One region of the Paenibacillus vortex V453 genome, then DNA from elsewhere that is predicted to be linked to it. Evidence: riboswitches for the same ligand, from Rfam matches in the RefSeq annotation. Region 1 holds a riboswitch; each other region holds the start of a gene.
What was found. A riboswitch is a leader RNA that binds a small molecule or an ion and turns the genes downstream of it on or off. The one in region 1 is predicted to bind ZMP and ZTP.
Positions count from the first base shown of each region.

Region 2: it holds a riboswitch for ZMP and ZTP, as region 1 does, so the genes downstream of both, purT (phosphoribosylglycinamide formyltransferase 2) here and PVOR_RS18640 (bifunctional 5,10-methylenetetrahydrofolate dehydrogenase/5,10-methenyltetrahydrofolate cyclohydrolase) in region 1, are expected to answer to the same signal.
Region 3: it holds a riboswitch for ZMP and ZTP, as region 1 does, so the genes downstream of both, rpiB (ribose 5-phosphate isomerase B) here and PVOR_RS18640 (bifunctional 5,10-methylenetetrahydrofolate dehydrogenase/5,10-methenyltetrahydrofolate cyclohydrolase) in region 1, are expected to answer to the same signal.

Region 1 covers NZ_ADHJ01000037.1:185,989-190,545, forward strand. The annotation lists gene PVOR_RS18635 (Cof-type HAD-IIB family hydrolase) at 1-755, opposite strand, end outside; gene PVOR_RS18640 (bifunctional 5,10-methylenetetrahydrofolate dehydrogenase/5,10-methenyltetrahydrofolate cyclohydrolase) at 961-1,803, opposite strand; ZMP/ZTP riboswitch at 1,874-1,953, opposite strand; gene PVOR_RS18645 (permease) at 2,109-3,125, shown strand; gene PVOR_RS18650 (TIGR03943 family putative permease subunit) at 3,154-4,119, shown strand; gene PVOR_RS18655 (CobW family GTP-binding protein) at 4,127-4,557, shown strand, end outside.
Region 2 covers NZ_ADHJ01000025.1:384,008-388,564, forward strand. The annotation lists gene PVOR_RS16650 (MATE family efflux transporter) at 1-14, opposite strand, end outside; gene purT (phosphoribosylglycinamide formyltransferase 2) at 368-1,528, opposite strand; ZMP/ZTP riboswitch at 1,615-1,695, opposite strand; gene PVOR_RS16660 (LysR family transcriptional regulator substrate-binding protein) at 1,762-2,364, opposite strand; gene PVOR_RS32830 (LysR family transcriptional regulator) at 2,294-2,638, opposite strand; gene dapA (4-hydroxy-tetrahydrodipicolinate synthase) at 2,750-3,643, shown strand; gene PVOR_RS16670 (PAS domain-containing sensor histidine kinase) at 3,811-4,557, shown strand, end outside.
Region 3 covers NZ_ADHJ01000056.1:13,133-17,689, reverse strand. The annotation lists gene PVOR_RS28815 (manganese efflux pump MntP) at 92-655, shown strand; partial or broken gene PVOR_RS28810 (low molecular weight protein arginine phosphatase) at 710-1,298, shown strand; ZMP/ZTP riboswitch at 1,394-1,475, shown strand; gene rpiB (ribose 5-phosphate isomerase B) at 1,590-2,054, shown strand; gene PVOR_RS28800 (TIGR01440 family protein) at 2,144-2,728, shown strand; gene glyA (serine hydroxymethyltransferase) at 2,820-4,070, shown strand; gene upp (uracil phosphoribosyltransferase) at 4,405-4,557, shown strand, end outside.

The sequences.
Region 1 (4,557 bases):
TCCTTATCCAACAGTCCCAGCATTTGAAGGCCGTGCTTGATCCCGTCCTGAGCAACATCCCGGGTCACGTATCTTGCTGCCTGTTTTACAATCTCCGGCGCATTCCCCATTGCTACACCGTGACCCACGTACGACAGCATCTCCAGATCATTCAGATAATCGCCAAAGGCGATAGTATCCTCTAATTGGATACCAAGCATATCAATCAATGGTTTGATTCCTTGGGCTTTTGAACCTCCCGCAGGAAGAACATCGATTCCATAAGGCCCCCAACGCACAAAATCAAACTGTCCCTCGAAACTTTTCGCATAAGCCGATTCCTCTTCCTCCGTACAGAAGACAATGGCCTGATAAATATCTCTGCCCAGATAATATTCCGGATCATATTCCGGGATTGTAAGTTTGAGCTCTCCCCAGCTGGAATCGATATGAACATGCTCGGTTACGTTCATCTTCATCGCTTCGCTGCCGGCATAGATAATCGGATGGTCAAGAAGAACAGCCTGTTCCGTAAGCTGCTGCAAGGAATCCTGCGCTAATGGATTGCCGTAGATCGGTTTGCCTTCATGCACCACATACTGGCCATTCAAACAGACATACGAATCGATACCCAGTTCCTCACGCAGTTCTTCAAAATGATACGGAGCACGCCCTGTTGCAATGGCAACGATGTGTCCGGCTTCCTGTAGTTGGCGAATGGACTCCCGTGTCGTTGCAGGTACCTTCTTCTCATGATCCAGCAGGGTTCCATCAATATCAAAAAAAAATCATTCTCTTCATCAATAATGCTCGCCTCTCTTCCGTATACTCAAGCTTGTAACTACATTGTAAATGATGAAAAGCATTTCAGAGCAAGCATTATTTTCAAACAGGGCTGAAACGGCAAGACGCCTAAGCATACAAAAACCGCGCCCGGGCGCGGTTTTCACGGTATATGGACTACCTTTTATTCATGGTGGATTATACGGTTCGCTCAGCCGATTCTACGGTATGCTTCAGCAGCGTAGCAATCGTAACAGGACCCACGCCGGCAGGTACCGGCGTAATCGCGGAAGCAGCCTCCGCGCAAGCTTCATAATCGCAGTCACCGATATTCCCTTTGTTATAGCCTGCATCCAATACAACGGCCCCCGGCTTGATCCAGTTCCCTTGAATAAAATTGGGTTTGCCTACGGCAGCAACAACAATATCCGCCTGCGAGACAATATTGGCGAGATCCTTCGTTCTCGAATGACAGATCGTAACCGTAGCATTGCGATTCAGCAGCATCATCGATACCGGCTTGCCGAGAATCGGACTGCGTCCAACAATGACGGCATGTTTCCCTTCAATCGGCAGGTTGTAATAATCCATAATCGCAAGTATCGCCGCAGGCGTACAGGAAGGATATTCGGCAAAACCAAACGCATTTTGCGAGAACCCAAGCGTGGTGACCCCGTCCACATCTTTTTCAATACGGATGGTATCAAAAGCCGCTCGTTCATCGATATGATGGGGTACCGGATGCTGCAGCAGAATGCCGTGAACATTGGGATCCTCATTCAGCTCTTGAATGGCAGCCATCAGTTCCTCCGTTGTTGTCGACTCGTCTAGCACCACTTTTTTGGATATAATTCCAAGCCGCTCACAGGCATTTCCCTTCATTCGCACATAGGTTGCCGAAGCCGGATCTTCTCCTACCAATATCGTTGCCAGACATGGGGTTACCCCTTTCTCCTTAAGCTCCTGCACCTTCACGGCCAGCTTGGCCTTGATATCGTCGGATACCAGCTTTCCATCCAAAATCACAGGTTCCTTACTCATTGCACATCCGCTCCTTCGCCATTGTTATTGTAATAAACATAAAGAGGCAAGGCGACATCTCTGTCTCCTTACCTCTTGCCCAGGCGTACGGCATATGATCCTATGTGCTCCCTCTTGGTGACCCAAGTTACGCCAGTAACACATAGATAACTTTTTTTAATATACCATGACTTTGGACTTCACGCTACCAGGATGATGCGCCTGTTCCAAATCGTAATCTTTTTGATTAAATTATTAAAAACACGTATGTTGCCGATTGTCCAAGCATAGAATGTGCTAAGAACATTTCGCTTCAGGAGGACTTGATGAAACATCCCGTTGTATTCAAAATGCTGCCCTTCATCCTGCCGCTTGTCTTCGTGATTCCGGTCTTAACGATATGGCTGCAAAATGGTTCTGGTTCCAGGCTCGTCGAAATCCTTGACATGCAGCAGGTCAAAACCATTTTTACTGGCATCTTCCTTGAGGCGCTACCTTTTGTTTTGCTAGGCGTGCTGCTCTCGTCCCTTCTGCAAATGTTTGTAAAAGAGCAATGGGTGCGCCGTCTTATACCCAAAAATCCGCTCATCGGCGTCTTGTTTGCTTCCATGCTGGGCATCGTGCTTCCCATATGTGAATGCGGGATGATACCGGTCGTCCGAAGGTTGATGTTAAAAGGGATGCCTGCCTACATCGCTGTCACCTTTATCCTCAGCGGCCCCATACTGAATCCGGTCGTGTTCGCCGCAACCATCATGGCCTTCCGCTCGCATCCCGAAGTGGTGAGCGGCCGGATGGGACTAGCATTGGCCGTTGCCGTGACGATAGGTTTAATCGTATATGTATTCTCCAAACATAATCCGCTCAAGCGATCCTTTCAGGAGTTTACCGAACAGGGCTCCGTCAATGGGGGACGGAAAATGCATGAGCACCCTAAAACATGGAGGAGCATGTTTGTTCACGCCGGAGACGAATTAATTGAAATGACCAAGTATCTGGTTCTTGGCGCGTTCTTGACCGCCTGTATCCAATCCTTCATTCCAAGGGATGAATTGTTGGCATTAGGAAACGGTCCTGCCGCCTCATATCTGTTCATGATGGGGTTTGCGTTTATATTGTCGCTCTGCTCGACTTCGGATGCCTTTGTCGCGTCTGCGTTCACGCACAGCTTTTCGGTCGGTCCACTGGTTTCCTTTCTTGTTCTCGGCCCGATGCTGGATTTCAAAAGCTTGCTTATGCTGTCCGCTACGTTCAAGACCAAATTCGTAATCGGTCTAAGCCTGCTGGTTATCACTCTGGTCTTTATCGGCTCTATAGCCGTTGATGCTCTGTTTCGAGGTTAGCTTATTGGGGAGGAGGCTGATGTAAACGATGATTTCCAGCTTGGCTATACGGGGCCATTATGTGCTTCGGTCGCTGCTCATTGCAGCTCTTGCCTTCTATATCATGCATCTGAATGCTACAGATTCTCTTCATTATTACCTGGCTCCACACATGCAGACCCTGCTGCTGCTCTGTCCGGTCCCGCTTCTATTCATTGCATTCGGTATGCTGTGGCACGCTCTTGGGGGTGATACCGGAGAGGTGTGTGATTGCGAGCATCCCCTGCCTAACGGCTTTGTCAAAAACATGACCGTCTACGGGTTGTTCGCAGTACCGCTGCTGTTCGGCCAGCTTCTGCCGAATCAAGCTCTTGGAAGCGACATGGCTTCCAAAAAAGGCATGATCTACACCTATCCGAACCCGGATGTCCGCCGTAAGGCCGAGGACCAGAACGCCTCTGCAGCCTCTGAGACAAATAACCACTCTCTATCTGCTGATCAATCGGCGACCCAAGACGCCTCGCAGCAGGAGCTGTTTATTGCCAAGGACATCTACAGCGTGGAATTCGCAGAGCTCGCCAAGCGTTTATATACGCTTTCCGTCATTTCGGTTGAACCTGACATTTTCTCGGAGACCGTCGGTGCCATCGATATGTATAAACAGCAGTTTCAAGGAAAATCCATTACAGTCCAAGGTTTCGTCCATCGGGATAAACATATGTTAGAAGACACGTTTGCCGTCAGCCGATTCCTTGTCATGTGCTGCACCGCTGACGCCATCCCGTTTGGCATTATTGTCCGCGGCGCGAATGCTTCGTCTTTTGACAATGACACATGGGTTCAGATCGATGGCACGATCCAGGTGAGTACCCTAAATGGTGAGAAAACTCTTCAAGTGCAAGCCGAAAAAATTCAACGGATTGAGCAGCCGGCATCCCCGTACATTTTTACAAATGCGGACTCCGTGGCGGAGTTTGATGAACTGTATTCCAATATTAAAGATACCGGGAGGTAAGGAACCGATGAGCAAAGTGCCTGTAATTATGATTAGCGGTTTTTTGGGAAGCGGCAAAACAACGCTGCTGCTCAGACTGCTGGATTATGCCGCCAAGCAGCAGTGGAAGACAGCCGTATTGATGAACGAGATGGGCGATCAGGACGTGGATGGGGCTATCGTATCCGGCGAAATGCCGGATCTTCCGATCGAGAAGCTGCTTGACGGCTGCATCTGCTGCACCAAACGAAGCGAGCTTGGGCAAGCTCTGAACACCCTGTTAGATCAGAAGCCTGATCTCATATTTATTGAGACCACCGGAGTCGCGAACCCTGAGCAGATTCTTGAGGATCTGCAGGATCCGTCCCTTGTGGATCGTATATCGATCCAGCGCAAAATCGCTTTGGCCGACGGCAGTAAATTTCTGGAATACAACAGCTTCTTCGCATCCAGCCGCGA
Region 2 (4,557 bases), on a different contig from region 1:
GGTATCGTAAACATCACGATCAGCTTGATCGGACTTCCCTGTGTACATATCTCTCATGTTATTTCTCCTATGCCTGTAGAGCGTTCTATTTATATGTTGAAATGAATCCCGTGATAAGGCCCCAAATGATGGGATTATCGGGATGTGGACCATCGTATTCCTGTGTATCTTATCATGAACGATCGTAAATTTCTGCATATTTATTATTAATTTTTAAATTACATATACTCGTCTCGGCACCACGGCACGGCAATAGCGAAACGGATGCTCGCGGCTGCTTCCTATAGAAATAGGCCAACCGGGAAGTGCCGGTTGACCTTAGAGCATGATCAAGAGGGACAAGCAAGAAGGGTTACACTTTAAGCGTTTAAACTTCTTCTACAGCAAGCATCTCCCATGCTTTTTTTGCACGTGAACGTGCCTCTTCTACATGGCTGGCCGTGGACAGCGCAACCGCGACGCGTCTTCCGACCTTGGTTACAGGCTTGCCAAAAATGCGCAGCTGAGTGTTCGGAACGGCAAGTGCCCGCTCAGCACCGGTAACCGTATAATGTTCCAGCTCTTTCGGTGCTTTCAACGGCCGGCTGGCTCCAGGCGTGATCCATTCGATCTCGGGTATCGGATACCCGAGAATGGCACGTACATGAAGCGCAAATTCGGACAGGTTTTGTGTGACAAGCGTAACCAAGCCGGTATCATGCGGCCTTGGAGATACTTCACTGAAGTACACTTTATTCTCGGTCAAGAACAGCTCTACCCCAAACAATCCGAACCCGCCAAGCTCGTCGGTAATCGCCTTTGCTATACCTTTGGCTTCCTCAATCTGCTCTTCCGACATGTTATGCGGCTGCCAGGATTCGATGTAGTCTCCACTCTCCTGGATATGCCCGATTGGCGCGCAGTAGTTTGTCCCACTCACAGAGCGAACCGTCAGAAGTGTAATCTCGGATTGAAACGTAATAAATTCCTCAATGATCACTCTCCCGTTCTGCACCCGGCCGCCTTCCATGGCAATATTCCAGCAGGACGCGATCTCATCTACTGAGCGGCAGACACTCTGGCCTTTTCCGGAAGAGCTCATAAGCGGTTTAATGACACACGGAAATCCCATCTCCCGCACAGCCTGAACAAACTCCTCATACGTATCGGCAAACCGATAACCCGCAGTCGGCAGCCCCAGCTTCTCCGACGCCAGTCGGCGGATGCCTTCCCGATCCATCGTCAGTTTCGCGGCTCTCGCGGTAGGAATAACGCGGTATCCCTCTTCCTCCAGCTTCACAAGCTCCGACGTTGCCAGTGCTTCAATCTCGGGAACGATCAAATCCGGCTTCTCCTGCTCTATGATCTCGCGCAGCTTATCCCCATCCAGCATATCAATGACATAACTGCGATGGGCGACATGCATGGCGGGAGCATCGGCATAACGATCAACGGCGATGGTTTCAACGCCCAGTCTCTGTGCCTCGATGACAACCTCTTTTCCCAGTTCTCCTGATCCTAGCAGCAGTATTTTCTTCGTTTTCAACATCGTTGTGATATCCCCTTTTTTTCATAGTTTCAGAGATGATAGAAGTCATTAGAATAATAAAAGAGGTAAGGGAAATAAGCTTCCCTTACCTCTGCCCAGGCGTACGGCCGTTGTCATCCATGTGCTCCCTCATGGTCCCCCATGCTACGCCAGTCACACATAAACCTATACATTGTTAGCTAAATCATACTTAATCTTTCCCTTAAATGCAATATCATCGAACAGAGCTTTTTCTAGGGTTTGGATATCATCATATCGATGAAATCTCTCTGCGCATGCGAGATCCATTTCTTAGGATGTATCACCATCTGTATATCCAGTCGGATATCCGGATGGATAAAGGGAAGAACAGCCAGCTCTCCCCGCTTGATTTCCGCTTCGGCTACCATGCGGGGCAACAACGAAATCCCCGAACCGGACATGACATAGCGCTTAATCGCTTCGGGATTGCCTAATTCCAATCCTATACGTAAGGGAACGCCGCGGGCACGAAGGACCTTTTCCAGCATGATACGATAATTGCAGCTATCCTCGGTCATAATCCATTCTACATCAGCCAGATGTTCAAGCTTAATGACGGGATGAACATGAAGAGGATGATTCGGGTGAGCGACCAGTAATAGAGGTTCCTCCCTGATTCGAATCCATGTTAAGGATGAATCAGACGGGTTATGTTCCAGCATGAGACCCATATCGTACTCGCCTTCCCTCACTTTACTCACAATGCGGTCTTCACGATCTGGCTGCAAACGAATGGAAAGATCCTCATATTGATGTCTCAGCCGATGTACGACCGGCGGAAGAAAATAAGCGGCTAACGAGTCGATGGTCCCTATCGATAACGGTGCCCCCGCCTTGTTTGGTCAGCTTTTCCTTCGACTGCTGGAACAGGTCCAGCATCTGAACTGCATACTTCAGAAGCTCCTCTCCGGACTTCGTCAACCGCAGACCTTTGCCGTATCGCTCAAACAGCTTGACGCCATATTCCTTCTCCAGCTTCTGAATCTGAGTGGTTACGCTGGATTGAGCATATCCTAACTCCTCCGCAGCTTTCGTGAAACTTTGACGATCCGCCACTTCCTTGAATGTTTGCAGGTAGATGAGTTCCATCTCGCTCTCCTTATCAATAATATTGATAATAATTATCTATTATTATAGATAACACTGATTCTGATTGCCATGATACAGTATAACCACAACCAATGAAATGGAGGAAGGGCCATGTTGAATGAGCAGCAGCTGCATGGAATTTATGTGCCTGTCATTACACCCTTTTCACAGGATTATGAGCTGGACCTTATTTCGTATCAACGTTATGTAGAGAACTTGTTAACCCATGACATTCAGGGTTTGGTCATCAACGGTACCACCGGCGAGGCGCCAACGGTTACGTGGGAGGAGGTTGTTCGGCTTACAGGTGAAACCCGGAGAATTCTGGGCAAGCGGCAATTGCCGCTGGTCATCGGTACAGGAACGAACGATACGGTCTCCAGCGTGAAACGGACGGAACAGGCAGCGCTTATCGGTGCCAATGCCGTATTGGTAGTCACACCTTACTACAGCCGTCCTTCAATAGAAGGGATCATGGAACACTTCCGTCAAGTGTCCGAGGTCGGTATACCGGTTATCTTATATGAAGTTCCTTCGCGTACAGGTATCCGGCTGCCGGTCGATGCCATAAGAAGAATCATGGATCTGCCTGGTGTGATTGGCATGAAGGATAGCACCTCAAGTACGGAGTTAATGAAGGAATTATCACAGAATCGTTCGAAGCCTGTTCTTTGCGGGGATGATATTCACTTCCAGGAAATGCTGTATCATGGCGCTTCCGGCGGGATTCTGGCGTCTGCCAACGTGAATACCGAGGCCTACATTCGCATGTATCAATTAGCTGCCCAAGGGGACTATTTTCGGTCTGAACTGGAATTTGAAGTGCTGATTCCGTGTATTCAGAAGCTGTTCGCAGAATCTAATCCCGCTCCACTCAAATGGCTGCTCGCCAAGCAAGGGCTCATCTCTAATGACACTCTTCGTCTGCCGATGGCACCCATTTCGGAGGAGCTAAAGCTATCCTTTGAAAAGGTCCTGCGAAATCTGTTCTTTCACACGCGTTGAGCAGTAAGTTGCTCTAAGAAAAAGGCAAGGAGGATTTGTTGCCTTGCCTTTTCTGTATGGCGGACAGCCAAAGCGAAAGATCAATAGAATAGGATTGATGAAAGATAGGGACCAACATATAATATGGGTAACTTCGATCCTTGCAGATATTTGAGAGGAGACTTGCAGTGCTGCCCTATCCCAACCAAAATCCTGATTTTGCTTTTGAACAAGCTGTAATTGGAATGGCAATTGTTTCACTTGATGGAACTCTACTTAAGGCCAATACGGCACTAAGTGATCTATTGGGTTACACGCAGCAAGCGTTAACTGCCGGGGCGCAGCAAGCGGAAAGCATACGCATGCTATTGAATTGTATCGTTCAGAACGTAAAGGCGTCTCAAGATCATCAGCAATCCATAAACCCTTTTGAACATACCTATCATCATCCAGAGAAGCACATGCTCTACCTCAACATACATACCGGGATTGAGCTGGATACGGAGAAGAATCCCAAGTCGTACTGGGTACAGCTTGAGGATCGAACCCTGCACCGTCAGCTTATGGAGCGGCTCGAACAGAAGGAACAGAAACTCTTCGAGAAAGAACATACATTCCTGCAGCTGCTGGAGATTCTCCCCCTCTCAGTACTCATCACCAAGAAGGGTATTGTCCAGTACGTTAATCCCGCAGCGCTCAGAATGGTAAAAGCCACGCATCCCCGTGATGTTCTTGGCATTTCAACAGATGTAGTGGTCGATGTATCGTCTCATAATGACCTGATCAAGCGCCGTATGCGATATGAGAAAGATGGGGTTATTGGAAGCGTCAACTATCTGATCCGCTGCCTGGACGGGCAAGAGAAGATTGTCAGCGGCTGCACGATAATGGTCCATTATGAAGGTGATACAGCCGCCTTGGGCATCTTCAAAGAC
Region 3 (4,557 bases), on a different contig from region 1:
CCGGGATTCCCCAGTCGAATAAACGGTTTTGGAATCATTTAACCCTTGTCCGCATATGGTGTACAAGACCATGGGACTTGGGGGAATGAGCATGTTGGAGGCGTCTGTCCAATCGGGACAGCTTGCGGCGATTCTGCTGATGGCGGTTGCACTCGGGCTAGACGCATTTTCGCTTGGAATCGGAGTCGGGATGAGAAGCGGCATGCGCCTTGGCTATATGCTGGGCATTAGTTTCATGATTGCGCTGTTTCATATGCTAATGCCCCTGCTGGGTTTATTTGCCGGCCATTATGTGGGAATATTATTGGGCCACGTTACAGGGCTTGCAGCCGGTGGGCTGCTGCTCCTGCTGGGTGGACATATGATTTATAATGCCTTGCGTGGCGGAGAAGGCCAGCGAATTCATCCAACCGCCTTTTTGGCCATGCTGCTGTTTTCCCTCAGCGTCAGCATCGATTCGTTCTCGGTGGGGGTTTCGCTTGGCATGTTCGTGGATGATGTTTGGTTGATTGTGGTCTCTTTCGGTATCGTGGGCGGCTTGATGTCGATTCTCGGCTTGCTGCTGGGTCGCCAGGTAAGCGATAGGCTGGGGGAGTATGGCGAGATGCTCGGAGGACTCATTTTGGTCATCTTCGGCATCATGTTTATCATTTAACGCAATATTTGATACAATATCCCCAAAGAACCTACTAACAGGAGGAACGGGACTGTGAAAAATATACTGTTTGTTTGCACGGGAAATACTTGCCGCAGTCCAATGGCTGAAGGGATGCTGCGCAAGCTGTCCAAGCAGCGGGGAACTCCGCTGGAGATTCGTTCGGCAGGTGTATCGGCCGTGGATGGAATGCCGGTGTCCCATCACGCGGAATCGATACTTCGGGATCAGGATATCCAGGACCGCTTGGTGTCCAAACCTCTGACGGCGCAACTGGTAGAGTGGGCAGATCTGATTCTTACGTTGACCCAGTCGCATAAGCAGTATGCCATTCGTCAGTTTCCGCATGCGGCAGACAAGATGCACACGCTGAAGGAATTCGTTGAGGATGACCGCAGGGTGCTCGAAGATCTGCAGGAGCAGGATAGCCTGTATGCAACACTGGAGCTGGCCCGATCTCTCGGAAGGGATGTAAGTGACAGCGATCGCGAACGACCTGATTGAGCTGCGTCAGCGCATTCCGAGCTTTGATATTTCCGATCCGTTCGGCGGTTCGCGGGAAGAATACGAAGCGACAGCGGCCGAGATTCGGACGGCGTTATTCCGATTGCTGGACAAGCTGGAGTCCGAGCGGCATAAATAGGGCGACCCCTTTGTGTTTAGAAGCGAGCGTATAATTGGGCTAAAAAGCCGCTTGCCTTTCACCCCGTATTGATTTAAGATGAAGGTGAAAAACAAAGGATCCGGTGTAACTGGCGACGAAGTGGATGAAACCACGATGGAGCATCGGAATATACGGCCGGTCGCCTGGGCAAAGAGCATTTGGAGCACAACACGTGCGCCGACTGCTCTTTTTTCGTCTTTTGCGCGGAATTTGAGTTATAATGGAACAAGCTAAAACGCAAAAGCGAACATACGAGGGGGTTTTTCATAGATGAAAATCGCATTGGGTACGGATCATGCCGGCATTCGTCTGAAAGAGGAGATCGTGGAGGTCATTCGGGGTCTGGGACATGAGGTGGAGGATCTTGGCTGCGGCTGCTCCGATTCTGTGGATTATCCCGATTATGCGCTTCCGGTGTGCGAGAAGGTGGTCTCGGGTGAAGCGGATCGCGGCATTCTGATCTGCGGTACAGGGATTGGCATGAGTATCGCGGCCAACAAGGTGCCCGGTATCCGCTGCGCGCTGACCCATGATGTGTTCTCGGCAAAAGCGACGCGCGAACATAATGACAGCAATGTGATTGCACTGGGTGAACGCGTAGTCGGTCCCGGACTTGCAGCAGAGATCGTAAGCGCATGGCTGACAACGGATTTCAGCCAAGGCGAACGCCATGTCGGCCGCGTGAACAAGATCAAAGCCATCGAGGAGCGTTACCTGAAGAACGGATTGCGATAGTTCGTGTCGATCAGTATGTTATTCATCGCGGCTTATCGTGATGAGGGAATGAAGTGCTTCTGTGAAAAAAACATCGGGAGGACTGTGACATGACGGACATTTCTAAGATTTCCTTGAATGAACAGACAGCGGGCATTGTCCGCGAACTGGCCGAAGCGGCTGTTTTGGGCCCGGGTAAAGTTCTGGTCATCGGGGCCAGCACCAGCGAAGTGGTCGGCCGCCGGATCGGTACAGGCGGCGCGCTTGAGACTGCGCAGCAGCTTCTCCAAGGCATCGCCGAAGTTCAAGCGGAGTTCGGTTTTGCTGTGGCCTATCAATGCTGTGAGCATTTGAACCGTGCACTTGTCATGGAGCGCGATCTGCTTGAGCGGCTGCGCTTGACGGAAGTGGCGGCTGTTCCCATACCGGGAGCAGGCGGATCTATGGCTTCGGCGGCCTACCGCAGCATGAAGGAGCCTTGCCTTGCGGAATCCATTGAAGCTCATGCAGGAGTCGATATTGGCGAGACGCTGATCGGCATGCATTTGCGGCGAGTGGCGGTACCTTTCCGGCCAAGCGTGCGCTATGTTGGTGAAGCTCGCGTTACGGCTGCCTATACCCGGCCGAAGCTGATTGGCGGGGAGCGTGCGGTGTACCGGTTCGAGCAGAAGGATGATGGGGCGCAGTGCGATTGATTCGAATGAGAGCTCGCTTTTTTGTTATTTGTTATATCTGTGGTTTTAATTTGGCAACCAAAATAACGATGGATTATGGGAGGATATGAACATGATGGAACATTTGCGGAAGAATGACCCGGCTGTACTGGAAGCAATGGATTTGGAACTGAAGCGTCAACGCAGCAATATTGAGCTGATCGCCTCGGAGAATATTGTCAGCGAAGCGGTTATGGAAGCAATGGGGACCGTGCTGACGAATAAATATGCGGAAGGCTACCCTGGCAAACGCTACTACGGTGGTTGTGAGCGTGTGGATATCGTGGAGGATATCGCCCGTGACCGTGCCAAGGAATTGTTCGGTGCCGAGCATGTGAACGTGCAGCCGCATTCCGGTGCACAAGCGAACATGGCGGTGTATTTGGCTGCGCTTAAGCCTGGAGATACCGTTCTTGGCATGAACCTCGCTCATGGCGGCCATTTGACTCACGGAAGTCCTGTTAACGCTTCGGGCCTTCTGTACAACTTCGTTGCTTACGGCGTGCAAGAAGATACGTTCCTGATCGATTACGATGAAGTTCGCAAAGCGGCCTTCAAGCATCGTCCTCGCATGATCGTGGCTGGAGCAAGTGCCTACCCACGTATCATTGATTTTGAAAAACTTGCGGCCATCGCAAACGACGTTGGTGCGTTATTCATGGTCGATATGGCTCATATTGCAGGTCTTGTTGCGGCGGGTCTTCATCCGAGTCCGGTTCCACATGCTCATTTTGTTACCACCACAACGCATAAGACGCTTCGCGGGCCTCGCGGCGGTATGATTCTGTGCAAAAAAGCTTGGGCACAAGCGATCGATAAAGCGGTATTCCCGGGTTCCCAGGGCGGACCGCTGATGCATGTCATTGCTTCCAAGGCTGTGGCCCTTGGTGAAGCATTGGATCCGTCCTTCAAGACCTATGCGGAGCATGTGGTGAAGAACGCAAAAGTTCTGGCCGATACCCTGATCGAGGAAGGGCTGAACATCGTTTCCGGCGGAACCGATAACCATCTGATGCTGATTGATACCCGCAATCTGGATATCACAGGCAAGGACGCGGAGAAGGTGCTGGATTCCATCGGTATCACCGTGAACAAGAACGCCATCCCGTTCGATCCGACGAGTCCGTTTGTAACGAGCGGTATTCGCATCGGTACGCCTGCGGTAACTTCCCGCGGCATGGATGAGAAGGCGATGGTTACCATCGCGAAGGTTATTGCCATGACATTGAAGCAGCCTAAAGACGAGGCGACCCTTGAACAAGCAGGCCGTATGGTGGCTGAGCTTACAGATCAATACCCTCTCTATGCCGAAATGAAATATTAATCACAGTTTAGTCCGTTCCAGAGGCTTATGATAAGAGGACCCCGCCTGATGCAGGTGGGGTCCTTTTCCAGAGCTATAAACATTCTGGCCAGATTGCTTTGCTCATATTTTTCCAGTCAGCGACTGCGGATAGCATCAATATAGGCGAAAATGGAAAACCTAGGTCTAGCCGGTGGCGGTCCCGTCACAAGGTCGAAACAAGCGGGAAATAAACATGACCGGTGCAGGTGTCAATTGACTAGAGGGAATGATATAATAGACAGGATTTATGGAGCTCACAACGATTTATGCCCATATTGAAATAACATTTGCATTCAAACCGGAGGGACCTGACATGGGAAAATTGGTGATTTGTGATCACCCGTTGATTCAACACAAACTTACATTTATCCGCGATATGCGGACTAACACCAAAGATTTTCGCGAATTGGTAGACGAAGTCGCGACTTTGATGGCTTATGAGATTACACGGGAGGTTCCTCTTGAG